One region of the Bacillus sp. F9_6S_D1_P_5 genome, then DNA from elsewhere that is predicted to be linked to it. Evidence: predicted binding sites of a transcription regulator. Region 1 holds the regulator's gene; each other region holds the start of a gene.
What was found. The regulator Rex, encoded in region 1, represses fermentation and respiration genes when NADH is low (regulators of the CRP and FNR family bind a similar motif). The targets are predictions, from matches to a motif close to TTGTGAAATATTTCACAA.
Positions count from the first base shown of each region.

Region 1 (4,199 bases):
TTCGAATGCATCTTCTAATTCGATTTCTTTTGCGATTGTTACACCGTCATTTGTAATAAGTGGTGAACCAAATTTTTTCTCAAGAACAACGTTACGACCTTTTGGTCCAAGCGTTACTTTTACTGCATTTGCAAGAGTGTCGACACCGCGAAGCATCGAACGACGTGCTTCTTCACTAAATTTAATATCTTTTGCCATAATAATTGACCCCCTTGGATTTTTTAAGATTTATATAATTAACCGATAACTGCTAGAATGTCACTTTCACGTAAAATCAAGTAGTCTGTACCTTCATATTTCACTTCAGTACCTGCATATTTTGAGAAGATGATAAGATCACCTGCTGCTACCTCTAAAGCAACACGCTCACCATTTTCAAGCACTCGACCAGTACCTACTGCAACAACTTTACCCTCTTGTGGTTTTTCTTTTGCTGTGTCTGGTAATACAATACCACTTGCTGTTTTTTCTTCCGCTTGAACAAGCTCAATTACAACGCGATCACCTAATGGCTTTAGCATGAACAATAACCTCCTCATTTTGTTATGTAAATTTTATTTATTAGCACTCAGGTCACCCGAGTGCTAACACACTTATAATAATAAATAATCTCAATTTCTTTTGCAAGTAAAAAAATCATAATTTTTTCGCAAATTCAGTTATACACTTTTCTATATAGAGTCTCTCTTCTTCTACCTTTACCATATGAATCGTTGTTTCCACTACTCGTATGTTACAATATGAAAGGACACCCTAAGTTGTTTTCGCTACACACACAACTTTCTCCTGTCTTCTATTATAATTTCAAATAAGGATTTACAAAAAAAACATAATTTAAGTAAGGTTTATATCGTAGGTAGCATATTTACATGTTATCCTACCTTATCTCATACACTAGAGTTAGAAAGGATGGTTAAACCATTTGAAAAAACAATATTGGTGGGTTATCGTTACATACATTTTAATGCAGTTATCATCAATTGCTGGATTACCACTTCTCCTGAAAACTGGACTTTATGATAACAGGGGATTTACTAGGGAAGAGAAATTTCAACTCATAACTGGTCACTGGGCAATCATTAGCTTCTTTATTGCATTATGTATCGTACTTTGGTTACTTAGAACAGATATTCGTGACAGACATTTAGATACAAAGCGTTCTACTGTTCCAGCTACGATTGGTTGGATTTTTATCGGGTTCTTCTTAGCATTTTTCTCGCAAAGTATTGCCGGTATGATAGAAATGCGTTTATTAGGAATTAAACCTGGATCTGAAAATACAGCAAGACTTATGGATATCGCAAGAACGACACCTTGGTTCCTTATTGTTATATCTATAATAGGACCTATTTTGGAAGAAATCGTATTTAGAAAAATTTTATTTGGTACACTTTATAAGAAGTTTAACTTCTTTATTGCTGCTATTATTAGTTCTCTCGTATTCGCAGCAATTCATTTTGATTTCACTCACTTATTGGTATACACTTCTATGGGACTCGTATTCGCCTTTTTATATGTAAAAACGAAGCGTATTATCGTCCCTATCGCAGCTCATGTTGCAATGAATACATTAGTTGCAGTTGCTCAAGTTTTAATGAGCAATGAACAAATTCAAGAAATGATTAAAGAAGCTGAAAAAATGCAAGGCTTTATCGGAGGATTTTTATGAGAAACTCACCATTGTTCATGGCTGCATTGTACTTCCTACTAGGATGTATCTTTACCCGCTTCGCCATTACGAACGTAACAGATACAATCTGGAATATGTGGACAATACTATTTGCAGTTATGGCAACAATTGATTTTAATTTGGCACTTCGCCTTATATTAGTTAAATTCACAAAGAAAAAACAATAATAAAACGCAGAGGTCGCTTCCTCTGCGTTTTATTGTGGATAATTCTTTAAAAAGTAAACAAGTGTTTGTAACTCTACTGCTAAATCAATATGATGAATTCTTATATCGTCTGACACATTTAAGCGTGCTGGTGTGAAATTTAAAATACCATGCACACTCGTTTCAGCTAATCTATCTGCTACAGATTGTGCTACTGTAGCCGGTACTGTTAATATTGCCACTTGTATATCATTTGATAATCTTTCTTCTAATTCATCTAAATGATATACAGGAATGCCCCCGATTTCTGTTCCAACTTTCTCTTCACTAACGTCAAACGCCATTTCAATTTTTGTATTATTGTTTTTCGTGAAATTATAATGTAAGAAAGCGGTCCCTAAATTACCTACTCCAATAAGCGCTACACGTGTTATATCATCTTGGTCGAGTGTTTCACGGAAAAATGATAATAAATAATTTACGTTATATCCATATCCTTTTTTCCCTAACGCCCCAAAGTATGAGAAATCTCTTCGAATAGTTGCGGAATCAACCTTTACCGCTTCACTTAATTCGGCTGATGAAACACGTTGCTTACCAGACAGAGATAAGTTTTGGATAAATCGATAGTATAGAGGCAATCTCTTAGCAGTGGCTTGTGGAATTTTCTGCTGCTCCATATAACCTCTCCTCTCTTCCTATCTTTATTCATATGCTTTAATCAAATACAGAAGTTTAGCACTTATTAAATTCCTTGTATAATAGAAAGAAGAAGTATTCTCTCTGTATTTTAAACTATACACTATTTTTAGTATGATTGAGAAATATAAACATGGCAAAGTTAAGAAATTATTTGAGGTGAAAACATTGATTTTATTACAAGTAAACGCGCTTTCGAAATTATACGGTGCAGAAACGATTCTTGCAAACATAAAATTGGAAGTTCAAACGAAAGATCGCATCGCATTAGTCGGACGAAATGGAGCCGGAAAATCTACGTTATTAAAAATAATAGCTGGTGAGCTATCTCATGATGGTGGCGAAATTATAAAACCGAAAGATGTCTCAATCGGATACTTAGCTCAAAATACCGGTTTAGAAACGTCTTTAACAATTTGGGATGAAATGTTAACCGTCTTTACACACTTGCAGCAAATGGAGACAAAACTTCGAAGGCTAGAGCAAGAGATGGGAAAAGAAGAAAACTTTTCAAACGAGGCTATATATGAAAGGTTATTAACTGATTATGACCAATTGCAATTAGATTATAAAGATCAAGGTGGCTATCAGTACGAAGCAGATATCCGTTCGATTTTAAGCGGTCTTGGCTTCCCAGTCGAAACGCACCAGACGACGATTTCTACATTAAGCGGTGGGCAAAAAACACGATTAGCTCTCGGTAAATTATTATTAACGAAACCAGACTTACTTATTTTGGACGAGCCTACAAACCATTTAGATATCGAAACATTAACATGGCTTGAACAATATTTACAAGGCTATCCTGGCGCAATACTTATTGTTTCCCATGACCGTTATTTCTTAGATAAACTCGTTACACAAGTATATGAAATTTCGAATAAAGAAAGTAGACGATTTGTTGGTAACTACAGTAAATATTTAGATTTAAAATCAGCACTATACGAGCAAGAAATGAAACGTTATGAAAAACAACAAGATGAAATCGCTAAACTTGAGGACTTCGTTCAAAAGAATATAGCTCGTGCATCTACAACAAAACGTGCGCAAAGCCGTCGTAAACAATTAGACCGTATGGAACTATTAACAAGACCATTAGGTGACTCTAAGTCGGCTTCCTTCCATTTCGATATTGAAAAACAAAGTGGAAATGATGTTTTACAAGTAAAGGATGCAACTATCGGCTATGATGAGGATCCAATTATTGAACATGTAACAATGCGCTTAACTCGTGGGGATAGTGTTGCTTTAGTTGGTCCAAATGGAATTGGGAAATCCACATTGTTGAAATCCATTGTGAATAAGTTACCACTATTACATGGTGATGTTTCTTTCGGATCCAATGTATCTGTTGGTTATTATGATCAGGAACAAGCTAACTTAACATCTTCTAAGCGAGTTTTAAATGAATTATGGGATGAATATCCATTGCAGCCCGAAAAAGAAATTCGCACAATACTAGGTAACTTCTTATTCACAGGAGACGATGTACTAAAACCAGTATCTTCTCTTAGTGGTGGACAAAAGGCTCGGTTAGCTCTTGCAAAACTTATGATGCAAAAATCGAATTTATTAATTCTCGATGAGCCTACGAACCATCTTGATTTAAATAGTAAAGAAATCTTGGAGAATGCTTTAATTGATTATCCGGGTACCCTTCTATT
Region 1 is NZ_JBTREW010000041.1:3,748-7,946, reverse strand. Features, by position in the region: gene groL (chaperonin GroEL) at 1-198, opposite strand, end outside; gene groES (co-chaperone GroES) at 237-521, opposite strand; gene ACUXEY_RS27520 (CPBP family intramembrane glutamic endopeptidase) at 923-1,669, shown strand; gene ACUXEY_RS27515 (YdiK family protein) at 1,666-1,857, shown strand; gene ACUXEY_RS27510 (redox-sensing transcriptional repressor Rex) at 1,887-2,516, opposite strand; gene ACUXEY_RS27505 (ABC-F family ATP-binding cassette domain-containing protein) at 2,704-4,199, shown strand, end outside.

Region 2 (4,199 bases), on a different contig from region 1:
CATATTATAGAGAAGTACCCAAGTGGCTCAAGGGGCTCCCCTGCTAAGGGAGTAGATCGCTAACGCGGTGCGAGGGTTCGAATCCCTTCTTCTCTGCCAGTAACTGGCCCGTTGGTCAAGTGGTTAAGACACCGCCCTTTCACGGCGGTAACACGGGTTCGAATCCCGTACGGGTCATACTAAAAGAGATAGCATAATCTGCTATCTCTTTTTTGTTGTGTAAAAGTGGACTTTAGATAGTCTGCTTTTTTTATGGGTTTCTTGTATACTTTTTCTATTTGAATCGTCTAACTAATATTTCTATCTGGATTTCTGGTGTCTTTTTTTTATGCTGAGTATTAATCATTGCAATAAATTGTAGAAGATTTATGTATATGCACTTATTTTTGCAACCTTTTTATTCTCTCATTCGACTATATTAGTAAAGGGAGGAAGAAATAAAATGGACATATCCTATCTAGTAAAACAAGCAACAAGAGGAAATGATCAAGCATTTGAACAACTCATTACTCTTGTTCGTCCGAAATTATATCGAACAGCCTATTCTTATGTAAGAAATGAACAAGATGCACTGGATATATACCAAGAAACAATTTATGAAGCGTATCTTTCATTGAAAAAATTAAAAAAGCCCGAGAAATTTCAAAGTTGGATTACCAAAATTCTTGTTTTTAAATCCATTGATTTTGTAAGAAAATCCTCTAGACAATTTGTTGTGGATGATGAAATATTCGCCAATTTATGTACAGAAGAGAGCATGAATAAATTAGAACAATCATTGGATTTAACCGAGGCATTTAATTTCTTAGATCCTACTTACAAAACTATTATTTTATTAAGGTATTATCACGATTTATCTATTAAGGAAATTGCTGAGGTTCTTAATTCTCCAGAAGGAACGGTAAAATCTCAATTACATCGAGCAAAGCAAGCTTTACGCCCCATTTTAACGGAGGGATATAGTTATGAATAAAGAAGAATTTAATCACCATATCAATGATATTCCTATACCAGAAAACAGGTTAATTCAAAGAGAAAAAACAGCCATTCTTCAAGCTAAGAAAAATCAATACCGTAGAACAAAAACAATCAAGTATTCTAGTCTTGTTGCTTGTGGAATATGTGTTTCTCTCTTAGGTTTTGGATTCATTTCTCCTACTATGGCAAAGACATTATCGAGTGTTCCAGTTATAGGCCCCATTTATGCGCAATTTAATGATATTGCTTCTGATAAAATTGAAAAGGATGAGCTTGCTACATCAATTGAAAGACAAGATAACCATAGTGGTTTAACGATGAATGTGAAAGAAGCTGTTTACGATGGTGGACGTTTAGTGATTACAGTTGAATACAAAGGAGAAAATACTATTTCAAATACCAATGAAGAGAAAGCTGGACTTAGTTATGTAACCATTAATGGGAAAGAAGTCAGATCTGCAATTGGTTCTACTTCACAGAAATCAAAAGCAGGAAACACCATTATCGAGCAGCATGAATTTACTCTGGCTAATTACGGTGAATTTGGTGATAAAATTGATGTTTCCGTCCATGGGGAAGATTTATTTGGAAAAACAGGAACATGGAACGTAGCATTTCCTCTCACAAAAGTTGAAGGTGAGATTCGTAAATTTACTCCTAATATAAAAACATTAACGAAAGATAATCTGTATGCATTAACCGTAGATCAAGTAACCTTTTCTTCACTTTCAACGAGGATTGATTTGACCTTTGATTATCCAAAAGAAATGGAAGTTAATGATAGCTGGCCAGCACTTGATTATACTGTTACTGATGATAAAGGAAAAATCTACGAAGGAGTCAGCTTGCAAGTTGGTAGTACGGGACTATATGGACACCATATTGTTTTAGCTCTTCCGCCGATGGATAATCCTCCAAAATCCTTAACAATTGAGCCCGTGTATCTTAGTGGTCTAAATGATACATTAAAAAATGGAGGTGCTGAAGATTTGAAAACGACTGTATTGCTACAATAATTGAAGAGCTTGGCTAGGTTTCCATGTCTATTGAATGTTAATAAGTGATAGTATGTTAACTTGACGTGTATGGAAAAAATATCACTATCCAGCTAAGATAAATTTGTATCCATATAATCAAAAAACGCTATTCTTTTGTAGAAATATACAGAAAGGATGGCGTTTTTTATGCTGTTATTATTGTCGAGTTTTGTCGGTAAGTCGATAAATTTCAAAAATCGCTGATATATTTGAAGTTACAGTCGATATATTCTAAAAATCGCCGATATAATTTCACTTACCGACAAAAACCATAGAAAAACCCTTTCACAATCTAAAGAAAACGCCTCCATTGAAATGGATTCCACACCTATTCTAATAACTTTACACTCTATGTGAAAAAGTTCACAATTAGGTCATAATTTGTGAAGTAATTCACAATAATACGTGCTACAATATGAATGTAAAGAAGTTAAACAACATTAAATTAGTATTTTAATTAATTACTTAAACAATCATAAAAAAATATATGTGAACAATAGAGAGGGGAAATTAACATGAAAAAAGGTATCAATCGTGTAGTATTAGTAGGAACAGGAGCTGTAGGTTGTAGTTACGCTTACTCAATGATCAACCAAGGTGTAGCTGAAGAATTCGTACTAGTAGATGTTAATGAAGCAAAAGCAGAAGGAGAAGCAATGGACTTAAGCCATGCGGTACCATTCTCTCCAGCAGCAACAAAAGTTTGGAGCGGTAGCTATGCAGATTGTAAAGATGCAGATTTAGTAGTTATCACTGCTGGATTACCACAAAAGCCAGGTGAAACTCGTTTAGACTTAGTTGAGAAAAATACAAAGATCTTTAAACAAATCGTTCGCGGTATTATGGATAGCGGATTCGATGGAATCTTCTTAATCGCAACTAACCCAGTTGATATTTTAACTTACGTAACTTGGAAAGAATCTGGTTTACCAAAAGAGCGCGTAATCGGTTCTGGTACTACTTTAGACTCTGCTCGTTTCCGTTACATGTTAGGTGACTACTTAGATGTAGATCCACGTAACGTTCATGCCTACATCGTTGGTGAGCACGGTGACACTGAACTTCCAGTATGGAGCCACGCTACTGTAGGTGTACAAAAACTAGAAACAATTTTAGCTAACAACGAGCAGTACAAACAAGAAGACTTAGATAAAATCTTTGAAAATGTACGTGATGCAGCCTACCATATCATTGAACGTAAAGGTGCAACTTACTACGGAATCGGTATGTCACTACTTCGTGTAACTAAAGCAATCTTAAGCAACGAGAACAGCGTATTAACTGTATCTGCATACCTTGAAGGTCAATATGGTGAGAAAGATGCTTACGTAGGTGTTCCAGCTGTTATTAACCGCCAAGGTGTACGTGAAATCGTAGAACTTGAGTTAAATGAAGAAGAAAAAGTGAAATTCGCTCATTCTGTAAAAGTATTAAAAGAAACAATGGCACCAGTACTATAATAATTGCTAAATAATTCAGAGGCGGGAAACTGCTTCCTACCTCTGAGTTTTTATATAATTTAATATAAATTCCTTTTCCGGTTTCCCTTGTATATCCCCAATATACCCCTTTTGCTGGATAAGGGTCGTTTATAGAAAAGAGCACTCTATTTTATATAGAGTGCTCTTTATGATTATTTTTTAGGCGTTAATCCTAATTTCTTTAAAATATCTGCAAGTGTACCGCTGTTTGATTTTTCAACAGGTGTTTGTGATTTAGATGCATCAGGACCTTTCTTCAAGAAGTTCTTTTCAACGAAGCGAATATCTTTTTCGTCGACAATGCCATCTTTGTTAAGGTCACCGTCTTTTACAGATAGTCCCTTTTTACCGTAATTGCTAGCGATAATTTCAGCATCTTTTATATCAATTACTTTATCGCCATTTACATCACCTGCAAGGTTTTCATCAAGGCGTGCATAATAATATTGGCCAAGTAGCTTACCGTCTTTTTCAGTACTTAAACTCGTTGTTGGACAGCTTGAAATGAGTTACTAGATGTTTCAGAATCACTAAAATAGGCGAATACACCGCCGAATGTAAGGGATAAGCCGAGCGTTGCTGTGACAACTCCCATTCCAACCTTTTGTTTTAATGATATAAGAAAGCCCCCTAATTTAATTTTTTATCAAACTTTCGCCCGGAGTATGGATAGAGTAAACATAGTGTTTCAGTATGAATTATA
Region 2 is NZ_JBTREW010000028.1:607-4,805, forward strand. Features, by position in the region: tRNA gene ACUXEY_RS24820 (tRNA-Asn) at 1-2, shown strand, start outside; tRNA gene ACUXEY_RS24825 (tRNA-Ser) at 9-99, shown strand; tRNA gene ACUXEY_RS24830 (tRNA-Glu) at 106-177, shown strand; gene ACUXEY_RS24835 (sigma-70 family RNA polymerase sigma factor) at 443-973, shown strand; gene ACUXEY_RS24840 (DUF4179 domain-containing protein) at 966-1,994, shown strand; gene ACUXEY_RS24845 (L-lactate dehydrogenase) at 2,531-3,475, shown strand; partial or broken gene ACUXEY_RS24850 (dockerin type I domain-containing protein) at 3,649-4,002, opposite strand; partial or broken gene ACUXEY_RS24855 (TasA family protein) at 3,993-4,115, opposite strand.
Region 2: ACUXEY_RS24845 (L-lactate dehydrogenase) is a predicted target of Rex. The motif match lies at 2,397-2,414, and genes of this name have one in related genera.

Region 3 (4,199 bases), on a different contig from region 1:
CTTCATCATTTCCATCTTTAAATGCTCTTGGTAAATATTTAAATACGAGATCAATGGCCTTTAATGCTAACCCATCTGTATAGTCATTTGCTAGAACAGACACATACGCCTCAATTGCATGCGTTAATACGTCCATCCCAGTGTCTGCTGTTACATGTGGTGGTACTGTCATTACAAATTGCGGATCAACAATTGCTACATCTGGCGTTAATTCATAATCTGCAAGTGGATACTTTATATTATTTTTCTTATCTGTAATAACTGCGAATGGTGTCACTTCTGATCCTGTTCCTGATGTTGTTGGAATGGCAACAAACTGCGCTTTACTCCCTAATTTCGGATATTTACACGTACGTTTTCTTATATCTAAAAACTTCTGTTTAATTCCATAGAATGTTGTTTCTGGATACTCATAGAAAAGCCACATGCCTTTCGCTGCATCCATCGCTGAACCACCACCAAGTGCGATAATTACATCTGGCTGAAAACTTTTCATCATTTCCGCACCTTTAAACACAGTTTCATCTGATGGATCTGGCTCAACCTCAAAGAAAACTTCCACTTTCACATCATTTGCATGTTTACGTAAATAATGCGAGACCGTATCTACATATCCATGCTCAACCATTCCTGGATCCGTTACAATAAATGCTCTTGAAATGTTAGGCATATTTGCTAAATATGCTGTCGCATGTTTTTCAAAATAAATTTTCGGTGGTAATTTGAACCACTGCATATTCTTTTTTCTATTTGCCAACCTTTTTATATTTAATAAATGCGTCGCTGTTACGTTTTGAGATACTGAGTTTTTCCCATACGATCCGCAACCAAGTGTAAGTGATGGAATAAATCCATTATATATGTCACCGATTCCACCTTGTGATGAAGGAGCATTTACAATAAGGCGGCAAGCTTTCATACGTAATCCAAATTGCTTTTGCACTTCCTTATTTACAGAATGGATGACTGCCGAATGTCCTAAACCACCGAGGTTTAACATTTCTTCGCAATATGTAAATCCTTCTTCTAATGAATTTGCTTTTACACAAGCTAATACTGGACTCAGTTTCTCACGAGATAGTGGATACGCTGCTCCGATACCTTTTATTTCAGCTACAAGTAGTTTTGTATCTTCAGGTACAGTAATTCCGACTAATGCGGCAATGTACTGTGCTGATTTCCCAACAATATCACTATTTACTGCACATGTATTTTCTTTAATAACAAGCTTTTCTAATTTTCTTCTCTCTTCTTCTGTTACAAAGTAACAATTGTTTACAATCATTTCTGTTTTCACATCATCATAAATTTCCTTATCTACAATGATTGCTTGTTCTGATGCACAAATCATACCGTTATCAAATGTTTTTGATAAAATTAAATCATTAACTGCTCTTTTTACATGCGCTGATTTCTCTATATAACATGGTACATTACCAGGACCTACACCTAGCGCTGGTTTTCCAGTAGAATAAGCTGATTTCACCATACCTGCTCCTCCAGTGGCCAAAACAAGCGCAACTCCTTCATGGTTCATTAATTGTTTCGTTGCTTCAACAGAAGGTTTTTCAATCCACTGAATACAATGTTTTGGCGCCCCCGCCTTCACTGCTGCATCATATACTGTTTTCGCCGCTGCAATGGAACATTTTTGTGCAGAAGGATGAAATGCGAAAATAATTGGATTTCTCGTTTTTATCGCAATTAATGCTTTAAACATCGTTGTCGATGTTGGATTAGTTACCGGCGTTACCCCAGCTACTACACCGACCGGTTCCGCAATTTCTATTATTTCTTCATGAGGATCTTCGTGAATAATCCCTACTGTTTTATCTTTCTTTATGCTATGCCAAATATATTCAGTAGCAAAAATATTTTTAATGCATTTATCTTCGTATACACCACGACCCGTTTCTTCAACAGCCAACTTTGCAAGTGGCATATGTTGATCCACACCTGCTAATGCCATTTCATGAACAATGTTGTCAATTTGCTCTTGTGTAAAACTTTCTAATGCTTGTAAGGCCTTTTGACCGTTATTCACTAACGCATCAATCATCTCTTTTACTTCCTGCATTTCATTTACAACTTTCTCTTTGACTACCATGTAAATTCCTCCTATTCTGCTACCATGGACTGAATAAGACCCTATAGGTCATAATTAGTCCCGATTAGCGCAAAAAAATAGAGTTGCTTCCCTACATGAACCTCATTGTTTGTGAAATATTTCACAAGTTTGTTCGTGAGTAACATTTCATGAACTTAATATACATGAAATGATTCCATTTGTGTATGTCTATTTTGTGAATTTTTTCACAAAATAGCATAATAAAAATGCACTGCCTATATGAGCAGTGCATTTTTACTATGCTAGCGCTTGTGCTAAATCTTCAATTAAATCTTCACCGTCTTCAATACCGACAGAAATGCGAATTAATGTATCTGTAATTCCTAACTCTTTACGACGATCTGCTGGGATTGATGCATGTGTCATTTGAGATGGAATAGAAATTAAACTTTCTACTGCTCCTAAACTTTCAGCAAGTGTAAAGTATTGTAATTTCTCAAGTACTTTATTTAATGTTTCTTCGCTATCTACATCAAATGAGATAATAGCACCAAATCCATTTGCTTGTTCTGTTGCAAGTTCATGGTTTGGATGTGACTCAAGGCCTGGGTAATATACTTTATTTACTTTTGGATGGTTATTTAAAAACTCAGCAATAGCGCGTGAATTCGTTTCATGCTCTTCCATTCGAATTCCTAATGTTTTTAAACCACGAAGTAGTAAGAAGCTATCTTGTGGGCCAAGAATGCCTCCTGTTGAATTTTGTACAAAGTGAAGGTCTTCTGCTAATTGCGGGCTATTTACAACTACTAGACCTGCAACTACGTCACTATGACCTCCTAAATATTTCGTTGCACTATGAAGTACAATGTCTGCTCCTAAAGAAATCGGTGACTGCCAATATGGCGTCATGAATGTGTTATCAATAATTGTTAATAAATCTTTCTCTTTAGCAAGAGTAGATATTTTTTTAATATCAGTAATTTTCAGTAATGGATTCGTTGGTGTTTCCACATAAACCGCTTTCGTATTTGGACGAATCGCTTCTGCAACTTCCTCTAAGTTTGTTGTATCTACAAATGTATGCTCAATACCGAAGCGGTTTAATACTTTCGTAATAACGCGGTACGTTCCACCGTACACATCATCTGTTAAAATAACGTGATCACCTTTTGAGAACAACATAATTGTAGCTGTAATAGCAGCCATTCCTGAACCAAATGCAAAACCAGCATGACCGTTTTCTAATACAGCAATCATTTCTTCTAAAGCTGCACGTGTTGGGTTGCCTGTACGTGAATATTCATATCCTTGATGCTTACCAACTGCTTCTTGTTTGTACGTGCTTGTTTGATAAATCGGTACATTTACAGATCCAGTTGAAGGTTCTCCTATGCGAATACCATGAATTAACTTTGTCTTTGCTCTCATTTTTTATTCCCATCCTTTGTATATGTCTTTACTTAAATAGCGCTCACTACTATCAGGAAAAATCGTTACAATATTTGTACCTGGCGCCGCTTTCTCAGCTTCAAGTAAACTTGCATGAAATGCAGCTCCTGAAGAGCTCCCAACGAGCAGTCCTTCTTTTTGCGCCAATTCCTTCACTCTTAAAAATGCATTTCGATCAGAAATTGTATGAATGTCATCAAAATAAGATGTTTTCAAAAATGTCGGGATAAATTCAAGGCCAATCCCTTCTGTTTCATGCGATCCAGCTTTACCACCATTTAAAATGGATCCTTCTGGTTCCACAATAACCGTTTTTATATCTATATTTTTTTCTTTCAAATAAGATGCAGTCCCCATGAATGTCCCACCAGTTCCTGCTCCTGCAACAAATATGTTAATCTCTCCATTCAATGCGTCCCAAAGTTCAGGACCTAGTGTTTTGAAATACGCACGCGGGTTTGCTTCATTCGCAAACTGACTTGGAGAGTATGAATTCGGTATTTCATTTACTAATTCTTTTGCTTTTGCAATTGCGCCGGTCATTCCTTGTTCAGTTGGTGTATGCACAACCGTTGCGCCCAGTGCTTTCATTAGTTCTTGCTTTTCAATACTAAATTTCTCTGGTACACAAACAATAACGCGTAAATCATGTTGTAACGCTGCAAGTGCCAGTCCAATA
Region 3 is NZ_JBTREW010000003.1:262,423-266,621, forward strand. Features, by position in the region: gene adhE (bifunctional acetaldehyde-CoA/alcohol dehydrogenase) at 1-2,107, opposite strand, end outside; gene ACUXEY_RS06155 (bifunctional cystathionine gamma-lyase/homocysteine desulfhydrase) at 2,366-3,499, opposite strand; gene ACUXEY_RS06160 (O-acetylserine dependent cystathionine beta-synthase) at 3,503-4,199, opposite strand, start outside.
Region 3: adhE (bifunctional acetaldehyde-CoA/alcohol dehydrogenase) is a predicted target of Rex. The motif match lies at 2,217-2,234, and genes of this name have one in related genera.